Regions from separate parts of the Enterobacter sp. FW301-JW81 genome, predicted to be linked through region 4. Evidence: predicted binding sites of a transcription regulator. Region 4 holds the regulator's gene; each other region holds the start of a gene.
The links. The regulator CRP, encoded in region 4, controls carbon source genes, mostly activating them, when cyclic AMP is high. The targets are predictions, from matches to a motif close to ATGTGANNNNNNTCACAT.
Positions count from the first base shown of each region.

Region 1: a site for CRP is predicted at 1,756-1,773, ahead of mlc (sugar metabolism global transcriptional regulator Mlc). Genes of this name have one in related genera too.
Region 2: a site for CRP is predicted at 1,056-1,073, ahead of AC3WOK_RS08780 (CidA/LrgA family protein). Genes of this name have one in related genera too.
Region 3: a site for CRP is predicted at 1,364-1,381, ahead of ldtB (L,D-transpeptidase). Genes of this name have one in related genera too.

Region 1 covers NZ_JBYTBA010000001.1:791,432-795,022, forward strand. Annotated here, with positions in the region: gene AC3WOK_RS03850 (MFS transporter) at 1-712, opposite strand, end outside; gene AC3WOK_RS03855 (LysR family transcriptional regulator) at 834-1,730, shown strand; gene mlc (sugar metabolism global transcriptional regulator Mlc) at 1,861-3,081, shown strand; gene bioD (dethiobiotin synthase) at 3,212-3,591, shown strand, end outside.
Region 2 covers NZ_JBYTBA010000002.1:391,086-394,676, reverse strand. Annotated here, with positions in the region: gene AC3WOK_RS08790 (AraC family transcriptional regulator) at 1-167, opposite strand, end outside; gene AC3WOK_RS08785 (type 1 glutamine amidotransferase) at 227-937, shown strand; gene AC3WOK_RS08780 (CidA/LrgA family protein) at 1,122-1,517, shown strand; gene AC3WOK_RS08775 (CidB/LrgB family autolysis modulator) at 1,514-2,209, shown strand; gene cdd (cytidine deaminase) at 2,339-3,223, shown strand; gene sanA (outer membrane permeability protein SanA) at 3,351-3,591, shown strand, end outside.
Region 3 covers NZ_JBYTBA010000001.1:91,272-94,862, reverse strand. Annotated here, with positions in the region: gene AC3WOK_RS00430 (ABC-F family ATPase) at 1-1,258, opposite strand, end outside; gene ldtB (L,D-transpeptidase) at 1,481-2,401, shown strand; gene AC3WOK_RS00420 (glycosyltransferase) at 2,644-3,453, shown strand; gene AC3WOK_RS00415 (GntR family transcriptional regulator) at 3,462-3,591, opposite strand, start outside.
Region 4 covers NZ_JBYTBA010000008.1:144,823-148,413, forward strand. Annotated here, with positions in the region: gene AC3WOK_RS21290 (YccS/YhfK family putative transporter) at 1-1,687, opposite strand, end outside; gene crp (cAMP-activated global transcriptional regulator CRP) at 1,745-2,377, opposite strand; gene AC3WOK_RS21300 (OsmC family protein) at 2,689-3,093, shown strand; gene AC3WOK_RS21305 (phosphoribulokinase) at 3,173-3,591, opposite strand, start outside.

The DNA of each region.
Region 1 (3,591 bases), on a different contig from region 4:
CGCGCCAGTGCAGGCGGAAGTTGATAAACAGCGTTTTCGGGCGCAGGGAGGTAGGACGGAAATGACGCGACTCCGGCAGAATTTTCCAGAACATCAGGGCTGATGCCAGCGCAAAACACCCGATCGCGGCCAGCGCAATACGCCAGTTAAAGAAGTCCGTGAACACCCCGCTCAGCAGGCGTCCGCTCATCCCGCCGATCGAATTCCCGCTGATGTAAAGCCCCATCGAGAAGGCAACAAAGCTCGGGTGGATCTCCTCGCTAAGGTAAGTCATCCCGACCGCCGCCACGCCGCTGAGCGATAGCCCAATCAGCGCGCGCATCACCAGAATGCCGTGCCAGCTGGTCATCATGGTCGAGAGTAGCGTACAGACCGAGGCCAGCATCAGAGCCGTCACCATCACCTGCTTGCGGCCAATGGCGTCGGAAAGCGGGCCGGTAAAGAGCAGGCCAACCGCCAGCATACCGGTAGAAATCGAGAGTGAAATGCTGCTGCTGGCAGGCGATACGCCAAACTCGTGCGAAAGCACGGGCAGGATCGGCTGAACGCAATAGAGCAGGGCGAAGGTCGCCAGACCGGCGGAAAAAAGCGCCAGCGTAACGCGCATAAATTGGGGGGTACCACGTTTAATAAACTGAACCGGCTGCGATGCGGCGGGTAAATCATTGATGTCGCTGGCCGGATCGATATCAATGGAAGTTGTACGACTCACACAGTTTCCTTGCTTAAACATCCCCGTGATTTCTGGTGACGGGTATGACCACCTCTTCAGGGTAGGAAAATGTAAATATTCTGTCTAATATATTAATAATCTCAAATGATACTTTAAAAATATGAATATCGAGCTGCGTCATCTCCGCTACTTTGTCGCCGTCGCCGAAGAGCTGCATTTTGGCCGCGCGGCGGCACGGCTGAACATCTCTCAGCCACCGTTAAGCCAGCAGATTCAGATCCTGGAACAGCAGGTCGGGGCGCGTCTTCTGGCCCGCACCAACCGCAGCGTGAGCCTGACGGCGGCGGGAAAGCAGTTTCTCGTCGACAGCCGACAAATCCTGAGCATGGTCGAGGATGCCGCCGCCCGGGCAGAACGGCTGTATCTCGGGGAAGCGGGAGAACTGCGAATCGGGTTTACCTCGTCCGCGCCGTTTATCAGCGCCGTCTCGGAGACCCTTTCGTCATTTCGTCGCCATTTCCCGGATGTTCACATTCAGACGCGCGAAATCAATACCCGCGAGCAGATCGCGCCTCTGAACGAAGGTTCGCTGGATCTGGGGCTGATGCGTAATACCCAACTGCCGGATACGCTGGCGTGGCAGGTCATTCTGCGCGAGCCGCTGATGGCCATGATCCCGCGCGATCATCCGCTGGCGTCGCGTCCGTCGGTGTCGCTGGCAGAGCTGGCAAAAGAGCCGTTCGTCTTTTTTGACCCGCAGGTCGGGACGGGGCTGTACGACGATATTCTGGGGCTGATGCGCCGCTACGACCTTGCGCCGGTCATTACCCAGGAAGTCGGGGAAGCGATGACCATTATTGGCCTGGTCGCCGCCGGGCTGGGGGTGTCTATTCTCCCGGCCTCCTTTAAAAGGGTACAATTGCGCGAAATGCGCTGGGTGACCATCGCCGAAGAGGACGCCGTTTCAGAGATGTGGCTGGTCTGGTCAAAACATCGTGAACAGAGCCATGCCGCGCAGCGCTTCAAACAGCAGCTCATCACCGCCTCTTTAGGGTGATATTTCCAGGGAAAAGTGAGCGAAAATGTGCGGTAAATCACATGGCTAAGTAAATATTTGACGACAGCCATGCAAGTGCTTCACCATAGCCCACAGTTTATTTCGAAGCTCGAAAATAAGGGAGTACGAGGTGGTTGCTGATAGTCAGCCAGGGCATATCGATCAGATTAAGCAGACCAACGCTGGCGCGGTGTATCGCCTGATTGATCAGCTTGGTCCGGTTTCGCGTATCGATCTTTCGCGCCTGGCACAGCTGGCACCCGCCAGTATCACCAAGATTGTCCGCGAAATGCTGGAAGCGCACCTGGTTCAGGAAACGGAAATTCAGGAGCCGGGCAGCCGCGGCCGTCCGGCCGTCGGGCTGGTGGTCGAGACGGAAGCGTGGCACTACCTGTCGCTGCGCATCAGCCGGGGGGAGATCTTCCTCGCGCTGCGCGATCTCAGCAGCAAGCTGGTGGTGGAAGACCGGCTTGAACTGCCCCTCAACGCGGAAGAACCGCTTCTCGATGCGATTGTCACGCACATCGATCACTTCTTTATTCGTCACCAGCAGCGGCTTGAGCGCTTAACCGCGATTGCCATCACCATGCCGGGCATTATTGATACCGAAAATGGCATTGTTCACCGCATGCCGTTTTATGAAGACGTCAAAGAGATGCCGCTGGGCGAAGTACTGAAAAACCACACCGGCGTGCCGGTCTATATTCAGCACGACATTAGCGCCTGGACCATGGCGGAGGCGCTGTTCGGCGCCTCCCGCGGCGCGCGGGATGTGATTCAGGTGGTCATCGACCATAACGTCGGGGCGGGCGTGATCACCGACGGACGTCTTCTTCACGCCGGAAGCAGCAGCCTGGTGGAAATTGGACACACCCAGGTCGACCCGTACGGCAAGCGCTGCTACTGCGGGAACCACGGCTGTCTGGAGACCATTGCCAGCGTGGAAAGCGTGCTGGAACTGGCGCAGGTGCGGCTCGGCCAGTCCATGAGTTCGTCGCTGCACGGCCAACCCCTAACGGTAGATTCACTCTGCGCCGCCGCGCGCCAGGGCGATCTGCTGGCGAAGGACATTATTACCGGCGTGGGGAATAACGTTGGCCGCATTCTGGCGATTATGGTGAACCTCTTTAACCCGCAAAAAATCCTCATTGGCTCGCCGCTCAGCCAGGCGGCGGAGATCCTGTTCCCGGCGATCTCGGCCTGCATTCACCAGCAGTCGCTGCCCGCCTACAGCAAAAATATTGCGGTAGAAAGCACCCAGTTTTCCAACCAGGGCACGATGGCCGGCGCGGCGCTGGTCAAAGACGCCATGTATAACGGCTCGCTGCTGATCCGCCTGTTACAGGGTTAACTCTTTTCCGCAGATGTAAGAAAAATTGCGCTATCTCAAGCCGGGTAGCGCACGCATCCCGTAGACTTCCACCACTGAATTATTTACCTGGTTTATATTTTCGAAGCATACCCAAGAGGTGGAGTGAGTCATGCTTAAGCGTTTCTTTGTTACTGGTACAGATACCTCTGTCGGCAAGACCGTTGTATCCCGCGCATTGCTGCAGGCTCTTGCAGCAAGCGGTAAACGCGTGGCAGGGTACAAACCGGTCGCAAAAGGGAGTAAAGAGACGCCAGAGGGATTGCGTAATAAAGACGCCCTGGTGCTGCAAAGCGTCTCGTCGCTGGAATTGCCTTATCACGCGGTCAACCCCATTGCGTTAAGCGAAGACGAGAGCAGCGTGGCGCACAGCGGCCTGATTAATTACCCGCTGCTGTCCGACGGCCTGGCGAACCTGAGCGAGAAGGTCGATCACGTGGTGGTTGAAGGCACGGGCGGCTGGCGCAGCCTGATGAATGACCTGCGCCCGCT
Region 2 (3,591 bases), on a different contig from region 4:
CGTTTGCTGCCGGTTTCGACCAGCATGACCCCTTTGATGGCAAACAGTAGCTGCCCCTGCGAATGCTGGTGAGGCGGATCCACTTCGCCGCGCGTATAGCTAATGGCCCCTCTTGACCATCCGATGGCATCGTCGTGAATTGGCGTTTTATCGATAACGGTTGGCATTTCACATTCCCCCCTTCCTCTTATGATGCTGCTTGTACACGTAACCAGAGAGAGACGCAATGCACATCCATTTTATCATTCATGAACATTTCGAAGCGCCAGGCGCCTATGAGATCTGGGGGAAAAATCGCGGCTGTCGTCTGAGCTACACCAGAGTTTATGAGGGCGATCCTTTACCCGAGGAGCTGGGGCGCACAGACCTGCTTATCATCATGGGAGGCCCGCAGTCACCCGCCACTACGCTTGAGGAATGCCCCTGGTTTGATGCACAGGCGGAAAAGGCACTCATCAGCCGCGCGATAGAGGCAGGTAAAACGGTGATAGGCGTTTGTCTGGGCTCACAGCTTATCGGTGAGGCGCTGGGCGCAGCGTTTTGTCATAGCCCGGAAAAAGAGATCGGCAAATTTCCCGTCAGGCTCACGGATGCAGGCAAGGCGAACCCGCTGTTTAAGGACTTTGGCAGCGTGCTGAACGTCGGTCACTGGCATAACGACATGCCGGGGTTGACGCCGCAGGCTAAGGTTCTCGCTTACAGCGAGGGCTGTCCCCGCCAGATCGTGCAATACGGCGAACGGGTTTACGGTTTTCAGTGCCATATGGAACTGACGCCGGAGGTGGTAGAGCTGCTGATTGAGCATTCGCAGAACGACCTCCGCCGTGCGGGTGAATTCCGTTTTGTCGAAACGGCGGAAAAAATCCGCTCCCATGATTATGGCGAAATGAACCAGGCGCTGTATTCCTTTCTCGATAAACTGACCGCCTCGCGCTGATGCAATCTCTGGCGCGTCACTTCGCCAGCGCAATCCCTTTCCTCTAAACTGTAGCCTGTCTCCATAAGGTGATACCGGACGTTCCATTCTGGAATGTCTGGTATGCTCAAAATTCATGATGTGATCCATGGCACATTTTTAGGTTTAATTGTATGATGAATGCGTTTCAGCAAGGACTATCACCATGAGTAAATCATTGAACATTATCTGGCAATATCTGCGCGCATTCGTCCTGATTTACGCCTGCCTGTATGCCGGGATTTTCATCGCGTCGCTGCTGCCTATCACCATTCCCGGCAGCATTATCGGTATGCTGATCCTCTTTGTTTTGCTGGCATTACAAATCTTGCCCGCAAAGTGGGTCAACCCCGGCTGCTTCGTTCTCATTCGCTATATGGCGCTGCTTTTCGTGCCTATCGGCGTCGGGGTCATGCAGTATTTTGATTTGCTCAAGGCCCAGTTCGGCCCGATTGTGGTCTCCTGCGCGGTCAGTACGCTGGTGGTTTTCCTGGTAGTGAGCTGGAGTTCGCATCTGGTGCATGGCGAACGTAACGTGATTGGGGAGAAAACAAAAAAATGATGGCCAATATCTGGTGGTCGCTGCCGTTAACCCTGGCGGTGTTCTTCGCCGCGCGTAAGCTTGCCGCACGTTTCAAAATGCCCTTGCTGAACCCGCTGCTGGTGGCGATGGTGGTGATTATTCCGTTCCTGCTGCTCACCGGCATTCCTTATGAACGCTACTTTGCCGGCAGCAAAATTTTAAACGACCTGCTGCAGCCCGCCGTTGTCGCGCTGGCCTTTCCGCTTTATGAGCAACTGCACCAGATCCGCGCTCGCTGGAAATCCATCATTACCATCTGTTTTGTGGGCAGCCTTGTGGCGATGATCACCGGGACGTCGGTGGCGATGCTGATGGGGGCTTCTCCGCAGATTGCGGCCTCTATCCTGCCGAAATCGGTGACTACGCCTATCGCGATGGCGGTCGGCGGCAGCCTCGGCGGTATTCCGGCCATCAGCGCGATGTGCGTTATTTTCGTCGGGATTCTCGGCGCGGTGTTTGGCCACACCCTGCTGAACGCGATGCGTATTCATACTAAGGCTGCACGTGGGCTGTCGATGGGCACCGCTTCGCACGCGCTGGGCACCGCCCGCTGCGCGGAGCTGGACTATCAGGAAGGGGCGTTTAGCTCCCTGGCGCTGGTGATCTGCGGGATTATCACCTCCCTGCTGGCCCCGTTCATTTTCCCGCTGATCCTGGCGGTAATGGGCTAAAATTTGCGATGCGTCGCGCAAATTTCATTTTGATTTCATAAGTTGCATACATAATGAGAAGTGGATCACATATAAAGCCCTGACGGCTCCGTAAACTACCGATCCATTAACCTTTATGAGGCAAACGCCATGCACCCACGTTTTCAAGCTGCTTTCGCCCAGCTTGCAGAGAATTTGCAGTCAGCCCTGGCTCCCGTTCTGGCAGATGCACACTTCCCCGCCCTGCTGACGGCTGAGCAGGTCACGATGCTGAAACAGGCAACGGGACTGGACGAAGACGCGCTGGCTTTCGCACTGCTCCCCCTGGCCGCCGCCTGCGCGCGGGCCGATCTCTCCCACTTCAACGTCGGGGCCATTGCGCGGGGCGTCAGCGGCACCTGGTACTTCGGCGGCAATATGGAGTTCCTGGGCGCAACCATGCAGCAAACCGTTCACGCCGAGCAGAGCGCCATCAGTCACGCCTGGTTGCGCGGTGAAAAAGCGCTGAGCGCCATTACCGTGAACTACACCCCGTGCGGCCACTGCCGTCAGTTCATGAACGAGCTGAACAGCGGGCTGCAGCTGCGCATCAACCTGCCGGGTCGCGCGCCGCACACGCTGGCGGATTACCTGCCGGACGCGTTTGGCCCGAAAGATCTGGAGATCAAAACGCTGCTGATGGACGAGCAGGACCACGGTTTCGCCCTGTCCGGCGATGACCTGAACCAGGCGGCCATTGCCGCTGCCAACAAGAGCCATACGCCGTACAGCAAGTCCCCGAGCGGCGTCGCGCTGCAGTGCCGCGATGGCCGTACCTTTAGCGGCAGCTATGCGGAAAACGCCGCGTTTAACCCAACGCTGCCGCCGCTGCAGGGCGCACTTAACCTGCTGAGCCTGAACGGCTATGACTACCCTGACATTCAGCGCGCCATTCTGGCCGAAATTGCCGATGCGCCGCTGATTCAGTGGGATGCAACCGCCGCGACGCTTAAGGCGCTCGGCTGTACGACGATTGACCGCGTGCTGCTTGCGTAATCCTTCCGGCGGGCAGAAATGCCCGCCCGTTTGCTGAAAAACCCCTCAGTTGAGTCTCTGTTTCTTGCGCTAACCAGGCGGGTAAAGTAGCCTGAGTTAAATTTCACCTTCGGTACGAGCCATCTGCATGTTAAAGCGCGTTTTTTACAGCCTGTCTGTCCTGGTCGGCATACTGCTGTTGATCGTGCTGGGTCTCGATCGCTGGATGAGCTGGAAAACCGCCCCCTACATCTTTGATGACCTGCAGGACCTGCCCTATCGTCAGGTTGGCGTGGTGCTCGGCACCGCCAAGTACTACCGCACCGGCGTCATTAACCAGTATTACCGTTACCGCATTCAGGGCGCGCTGAATGCCTACAACAGCGGTA
Region 3 (3,591 bases), on a different contig from region 4:
TGCGCACCGCCTGCTCGTCGTCGCCTTCCTGCTTCCACTGGCTCATCCAGTCGAACACCGTCAGATCGTTTTCGAACTCATACTCGTGATCCTGCGCGTAGTAACCGATCTGCGCGTTTTCAGACCACTTCACGGTGCCGTTGTCCGGCTGCAGTTCGCCCACCAGGGTTTTCAGCATGGTGGATTTACCCACGCCGTTGGCGCCCAGAATGGCAATCTTCTCGCCCACTTCCAGCAGCAGGTTGAATTTTTTAAACAGCGGGCCGTTCTCAAAACCTTTTGCCAGGGCTTCCACTTCCAGCGCGTTACGGAACAGTTTCTTGTCCTGCTCGAAGCGGATGAACGGGTTCTGACGGCTGGAGGCTTTAACTTCGTCGAGCTTGATCTTGTCAATCTGACGGGCGCGCGAGGTCGCCTGACGCGATTTAGAGGCGTTGGCGCTGAAGCGGCTGACGAAGGACTGCAGGTCAGCAATCTGTGCTTTCTTCTTGGCGTTGTCGGCCAGCAGACGCTCGCGCGCCTGGGTGGCCGCCGTCATGTATTCGTCGTAGTTGCCCGGGTAAACGCGCAGCTCGCCGTAGTCCAGATCCGCCATGTGCGTACAGACCATGTTCAGGAAGTGACGGTCGTGCGAAATGATGATCATGGTGCTGTCGCGATCGTTCAACGTCTGCTCCAGCCAGCGGATGGTGTCGATGTCCAGGTTGTTCGTCGGTTCATCGAGCAGCAGAATGTCCGGGTTAGAGAACAGCGCCTGCGCCAGCAGGACACGCAGCTTCCAGCCTGGCGCAACTTCGCTCATCGGGCCGTAATGCTGTTCAACGGGAATGCCTACGCCCAGCAGCAGCTCGCCCGCGCGCGCTTCCGCAGAGTAACCGTCCATCTCGCCGTACTGCGTTTCCAGATCGGCCACTTTATAGCCGTCTTCTTCGCTCATTTCAGCCAGGGCGTAAATGCGATCGCGCTCCTGCTTTACTTCCCACAGCTCCGCGTGCCCCATGATCACCGTATCAAGTACGGTGAATTCTTCGAAGGCGAACTGATCCTGACGCAGCTTACCGATGCGCTCGTTAGGATCGAGCGAAACGTTGCCGAGCGTCGGCTCCAGGTCACCGCCGAGGATCTTCATAAAGGTGGATTTACCGCTACCGTTGGCACCAATGAGGCCGTAACGGTTGCCGCCGCCAAATTTGACGGAAATGTTTTCGAACAGCGGCTTACTGCCAAACTGCATAGTGACGTTGCTGGTAACTAACACGGGGAGATTCCTGCGAAAAGTGTGATAAACACGGCATTATGCCACAATTCCGAATTGAGATCCCGTGTTGCGGCAATCCACTAAACTTTAACAAAATCGAAAAAAATGTGATTTCGTACACATCTGAATTCCCTGTTAGCGGGAATGCACATATAATGCGCTCCCATCACAGATTCAGACTTATCAACTCATCGCCTGAATGGCTTAGATACCTCGCACAACATGAACATGAAATTAACAACGCTTTTTGCGGCGGCGTTAGCCGTAGTAGGTTTTTGTAAGACCGCTTCTGCGGTGACGTATCCGCTGCCGACCGACGGTAGCCGTCTGGTGGGACAAAACCAGGTGGTCACCGTTCCGGAAGGTAACTCTCAGCCACTCGAGTATTTCGCTGCGCAGTACCAGCTGGGCCTGTCTAACATGCTGGAAGCGAACCCGGGCGTAGACCCGTATCTGCCGAAAGCGGGTACCGTGCTGAATATTCCTCAGCAGCTGATCCTGCCGGATACCGTTCACGAAGGTATCGTGATTAACAGCGCGGAAATGCGTCTGTATTACTATCCGAAAGGCACCAACACCGTTATCGTGCTGCCAATCGGTATCGGCCAGTTGGGTAAAGACACCCCAATGAACTGGACCACCAAAGTTGAGCGTAAGAAAGCGGGCCCAACCTGGACGCCGACGGCCAAAATGCACGCGGAATACATCGCTGCAGGCGAACCGCTGCCAGCCGTTGTGCCGGCAGGCCCGGATAACCCAATGGGTCTGTACGCGCTCTACATTGGCCGTCTGTACGCCATTCACGGTACCAACGCCAACTTCGGTATCGGCCTGCGCGTGAGCCACGGCTGCGTGCGTCTGCGTAACGAAGACATCAAGTTCCTGTTCGAAAACGTGCCGGTCGGTACGCGTGTGCAGTTCATCAACGAACCGGTGAAAGCGACGTCTGAGCCAGACGGCAGCCGCTACATCGAAGTGCACAACCCGCTGTCTACCAGCGAAGATCAGATCAACAACAACGAAGTCGTACCAGTTACGCTGAACAGCGCGGTGCAGGCTGTAACCTCTCAGCCAGACGTGGAAACGGCGATTGTCGATCAGGCTGTGCAGAACCGCTCCGGTATGCCGGTGCGTTTGAACTGATCATTCTGAAGCATTAAAGTATCTTAAAAGACCCCAAATCATCGGGGTCTTATTACTCGCAATCCCCACCACGCTCATCCTTTCGGAACAGCAATTATTGCCGTAAGTCCCATTCTTGCCATTTTCTGCTAAGTCAGCGGGGTTACATCTGATCCTCTAAGTGCTATGATGCGCCTACTTATAAAATCAGTTTTATCTGTATTTATAGGGTCTTTTTTATTTCCTGGAGCACACTTAGTTCGATGATCAGCATTAACTTAACAACAACAAAATCGCGCCTTTATCTCTGTTCGCAAACAGTATGGTCACTGGCGAACCAGAGTAAGAAGGTCGATCTAATTGTTGTGTGGGTCTCCAGCACACCTTATCTCAGTGACGAAGGCATCACTGAAGAACCTGAATGGGCGCAGAAAATTCGCCAGACGGGTACAACCCTGGTTTTTAAATGGGTTAAAAACACCGGGCCTTATCGTAAACTGTTCCCGGCGCTACAAGAGGCAACCAACGACGATATTCTGATTTATGCCGACGATGACGCTATCTATAACGAAATTTGGGCAGAAACCCTGCTGGATGATTTCTACCGCCACAATCAGGAATATGTGGTTGCTGCGCGCGTGCGTGAAACAGTAAAGAAGAAGAAAGAACTTCTTGATACCTATCGTAATTTTCCGCTTATCACCGTGCCAAAAGTTGTTGAGCAAAACTATATCATCACTGGTCTCGGTGGCGTTGTGCTCAAGAAAAATATGATTCCGGAGTATTTCCATTTTAACGAGGATTTTATTAAGGTCTGTCCTCGCGCGGATGATATTTGGATCAGCAAACTGATTCAGCTCACCAAAACACCAGTTTATGTTTCTGCACAGAGTATTCGTTTTGTTCATGAGATAATCCATGACTATGGATTATCTCGCGACAATACCAGCAAAATAAAACGCTCCTGGCTTCAAAAAATCCGCTTTACATTGAAGCCTGGTCAAATCCAGCATCTGTGTCAGAACGATCTTTACATAAAAGACACGGACAGCTATTTCGAGTCGTGCGCCTGAAAACCTGATTATCCGTTATTCACGATCACGATCCCGCCGTGGTCGTAACGATAGTGACAGTGGGCATACTCCAGCGGTGTGCCATCCTCCAGATAGATCACCTGCTCGACCTCCAGCACCGGGTCGCTCTCTGCACAG
Region 4 (3,591 bases):
TCGCCTGGTTGAGCGAGTTAAACAGGGCGTTATGCGCCTGGTTGACCTTCATGCGCTGATAGGCCAGCGGGGAGGGCTGCGGGTCGTCGCTCAGGATCAATCGAATGGCCTGCTGGTCGGCCTCCAGCGCGTCGTGGGCGTTCTGCCTGAGCAGCCCGCTTTGCCACTGCGGCCACAGCCAGACCATGCCGCCAAAGGCAATCAGGCAGCCAATGAGGGTATCAATCAGCCTGGCGACAATAAACTGTTCACCATTGAGCGTGAGCAGCTGCAGGGTATACACCGCCGTCACCGTAAAGCCCACCATCGCCCAGCCGTAGTTTTTGCGGATAATCAGGTAGCTCACCAGCGTAATCGCCAGCATGCCAGCCAGGGTATAGCCTTCCGGCACGTGGAAGTGTAGCGTCACGCCCGCAATAATCAGCCCGGCCATCGTTCCGCCGGCCCGGTGCAGAATACGCACCCGCGTGGCGCCGTAGCCGTTCTGGGTGACAAACAGCACGGTCATTAAGATCCAGTAGGGTTTCGGCAGATGCAGCGCCATGCCCATCAGGCTGGCGGTACTGAGCATAACGCTGATCCTGGCGGCGTTGCGCAGGGCGGATGATTTAAGAGAAAGATAGCTTCTGAGCGCGGGCAGTAGCGGCAACCGTTTCTGCTTATCCGCCATCAGATCGCGGGGATAAAGCGGGCGCTGCGTGCGCAGCACGCGGGCGATGCGGCTGAAGTGCCAGGCGGCAAACTGGCCAACCGGGTTATCCGGATGCTGGCGTGCGATTTTCTCCAGCGCGCCGAGCTGTTTTTCCATGTTAAAGCGCGTGGGGTAGCGGTGGTAGAGAATATCGTCAGCCAGGACCCGCAGACGTGCCGATACTGTCTGCGCGTTCCAGCGGATCACCGCTTCGGCGTGGCTGCGCTCGACCAGCTTTTGTACCTCCTGCGGATGGTGAAGGCTAACGGAGATATGTTCCTGCAGATCGAGACCGACCTGGAAGGTGCGCAGCAGCCGTTTGTATTCGTGGTTTTTGTTGGCGGCGAGCATGTGCAGCTGCTGATAGCACTGGCTTATCAGATCTACCACCTTTTGCTGGCGCGTCAGCAGCGGCGGCAAGGATTTTTCCGGATCGGTATGCTGGGTGAGCAGGGTATATTTGGCTTCGCAGTAATCCGCCAGCTGCACATAGAGCAGGCTCAGAGATTCACGCAGCGGCTGTTCGCGCCACAGCCAGAACCAGAACCAGTTGAACAGCCCGTACCACAGCGTCCCCAGAGCGTAGATCAGCAGCGGCTCCCACACCGGCATATTCCCGGCGAGGCTCAGCGTGAAAATGGCCGCAATCAGCGAGGCGGGAAGCAGGCGGGCGTGCAGCGAGCTGATTTCGGCGGTGACGCCGAGGGTCATGGCCAGCACGGTCAGGATCAGCGGCAGCGGGATGTCCCGGGCAAGCAGAAGCTGTACGGCGAGGCTGCAGCCCGCAAACAGGCAGCCGCCAATAGTCAGACGTTTGAAAAAGCGCTTATGCGGCGTGTCCAGACCGGCGATGTTGCAGCAGGCGGGCACGAGAGAAAACAGCAGACCTTGCTGAAGATGTCCGAGGATCAAGCCCACGGCCACAGGAAGACACAACACCAGCGTTTGTCGCAGTGCGTAGTTAACTTCGGGGTGATAGATCAGCCTGCGCCACATGGGGAGTAGAGACAAAAACGGCGTGACACCCTGCGGTGACACGCCGTTTAAGCGGAATTAACGCGTTCCGTAGACCACGATGGTTTTACCGTGGGCGGAGATCAGGTTTTGATCTTCCAGCATTTTCAGGATACGGCCCACTGTCTCACGGGAACAACCGACGATCTGACCAATTTCCTGACGGGTAATTTTAATTTGCATGCCGTCCGGGTGGGTCATTGCGTCTGGCTGTTTCGCCAGGTTCAGCAGCGTTTGTGCAATACGGCCAGTTACGTCCAGGAAGGCGAGGTTACCCACTTTCTCAGAGGTGACCTGCAGACGGCGCGCCATCTGGGAAGAAAGACGCATCAGGATGTCAGGGTTAACCTGAATCAGCTGACGGAACTTCTTGTAAGAAATTTCAGCCACTTCACATGCTGTCTTTGCACGAACCCAGGCGCTACGTTCCTGGCCCTCTTCAAACAGGCCCAGTTCACCGATGAAATCGCCCTGGTTCAGATAAGAAAGGATCATCTCTTTCCCTTCTTCATCTTTGATCAGCACTGCCACCGAGCCTTTAACGATGTAATACAACGTTTCCGCTTTTTCACCCTGGTGAATCAGCGTGCTCTTCGATGGGTACTTATGAATGTGGCAATGAGACAAGAACCATTCGAGAGTCGGGTCTGTTTGCGGTTTGCCAAGCACCATGCGCTGTTATCCTCTGTTATAAGCTGTCACCAGAGTCATCAGATGCATCCGGACTCTGGGGTTGCAATCGAATTCTTACCCATACCCTGGGAAGTCGGCTACCGTAACGTTTCGCAGCCAGTAAAGTTTGATGTCCTCTGCATACACGTGTAACGTCAATGTATTACTGTAGCATCCTGAGTGTTTTAGCATAGCTTTCGCCGCGTGTCTCCTGGTGTCTCGCTTCAGCATGATGCAGGTCGCCTTCCATTGCGAGAAATGTAACGCACGCGTAATCTGTCACCAAAAATGCAACGTTGGAGTTCAAAAATATGCAAGCGCGCGTGAAGTGGGTTGAAGGTTTAACGTTCCTGGGCGAGTCCGCGTCAGGACACCAGATTTTGATGGATGGTAACTCCGGTGATAAAGCGCCAAGCCCAATGGAAATGGTGCTGATGGCGGCAGGCGGATGCAGCGCGATTGACGTGGTGTCGATTCTGCAAAAAGGCCGTCATGACGTGACGGATTGCGAGGTCAAACTCACCTCAGAGCGCCGGGAAGAGGCGCCACGCCTGTTCACCCACATTAATCTTCACTTTGTTGTCACCGGTAAAGCGCTGAAAGACGCGGCGGTCTCACGCGCGGTGGACCTGTCTGCGGAGAAGTACTGCTCTGTGGCGTTAATGCTGGAGAAAGCGGTAAAAATTACCCATTCGTATGAAGTGATCGAGGCTTAATCTTTTGGCGGGTGGCGCTGCGCTTACCCGCCCTACGGATTGTAGGCCCGGTAAGCGCAGCGCCACCGGGCAAAAATGATTATGCGATCTGCTTCCCTTCCATCAGCCGCTCCACCAGCGGCGTCATGATAAGCTCCATTGCCAGTCCCATTTTTCCGCCCGGCACCACCAATGTATTCATGTGCGAAATAAACGAGCCCTGCAGCATCGCCAGCAGCCAGGGGTAATCGATGCCTTCAAGATTGCGGAAATGGATCACCACAAAGCTCTCATCCAGAGAAGGGATCGTTTTGGCGGCAAACGGGTTGGAGGTGTCCACCGTCGGCACGCGCTGGAAGTTAATGTGCGTGCGGGAGAATTGCGGCGTTAAGTAATTGATGTAGTCTTCCATTGAGCGAACGACGGAATCCATCACCGCCTCGCGCGAGTGGCCGCGCTCGCTCATGTCACGCGTCAGCTTCTGGATCCACTCCAGGTTAACGATAGGAACCACCCCGA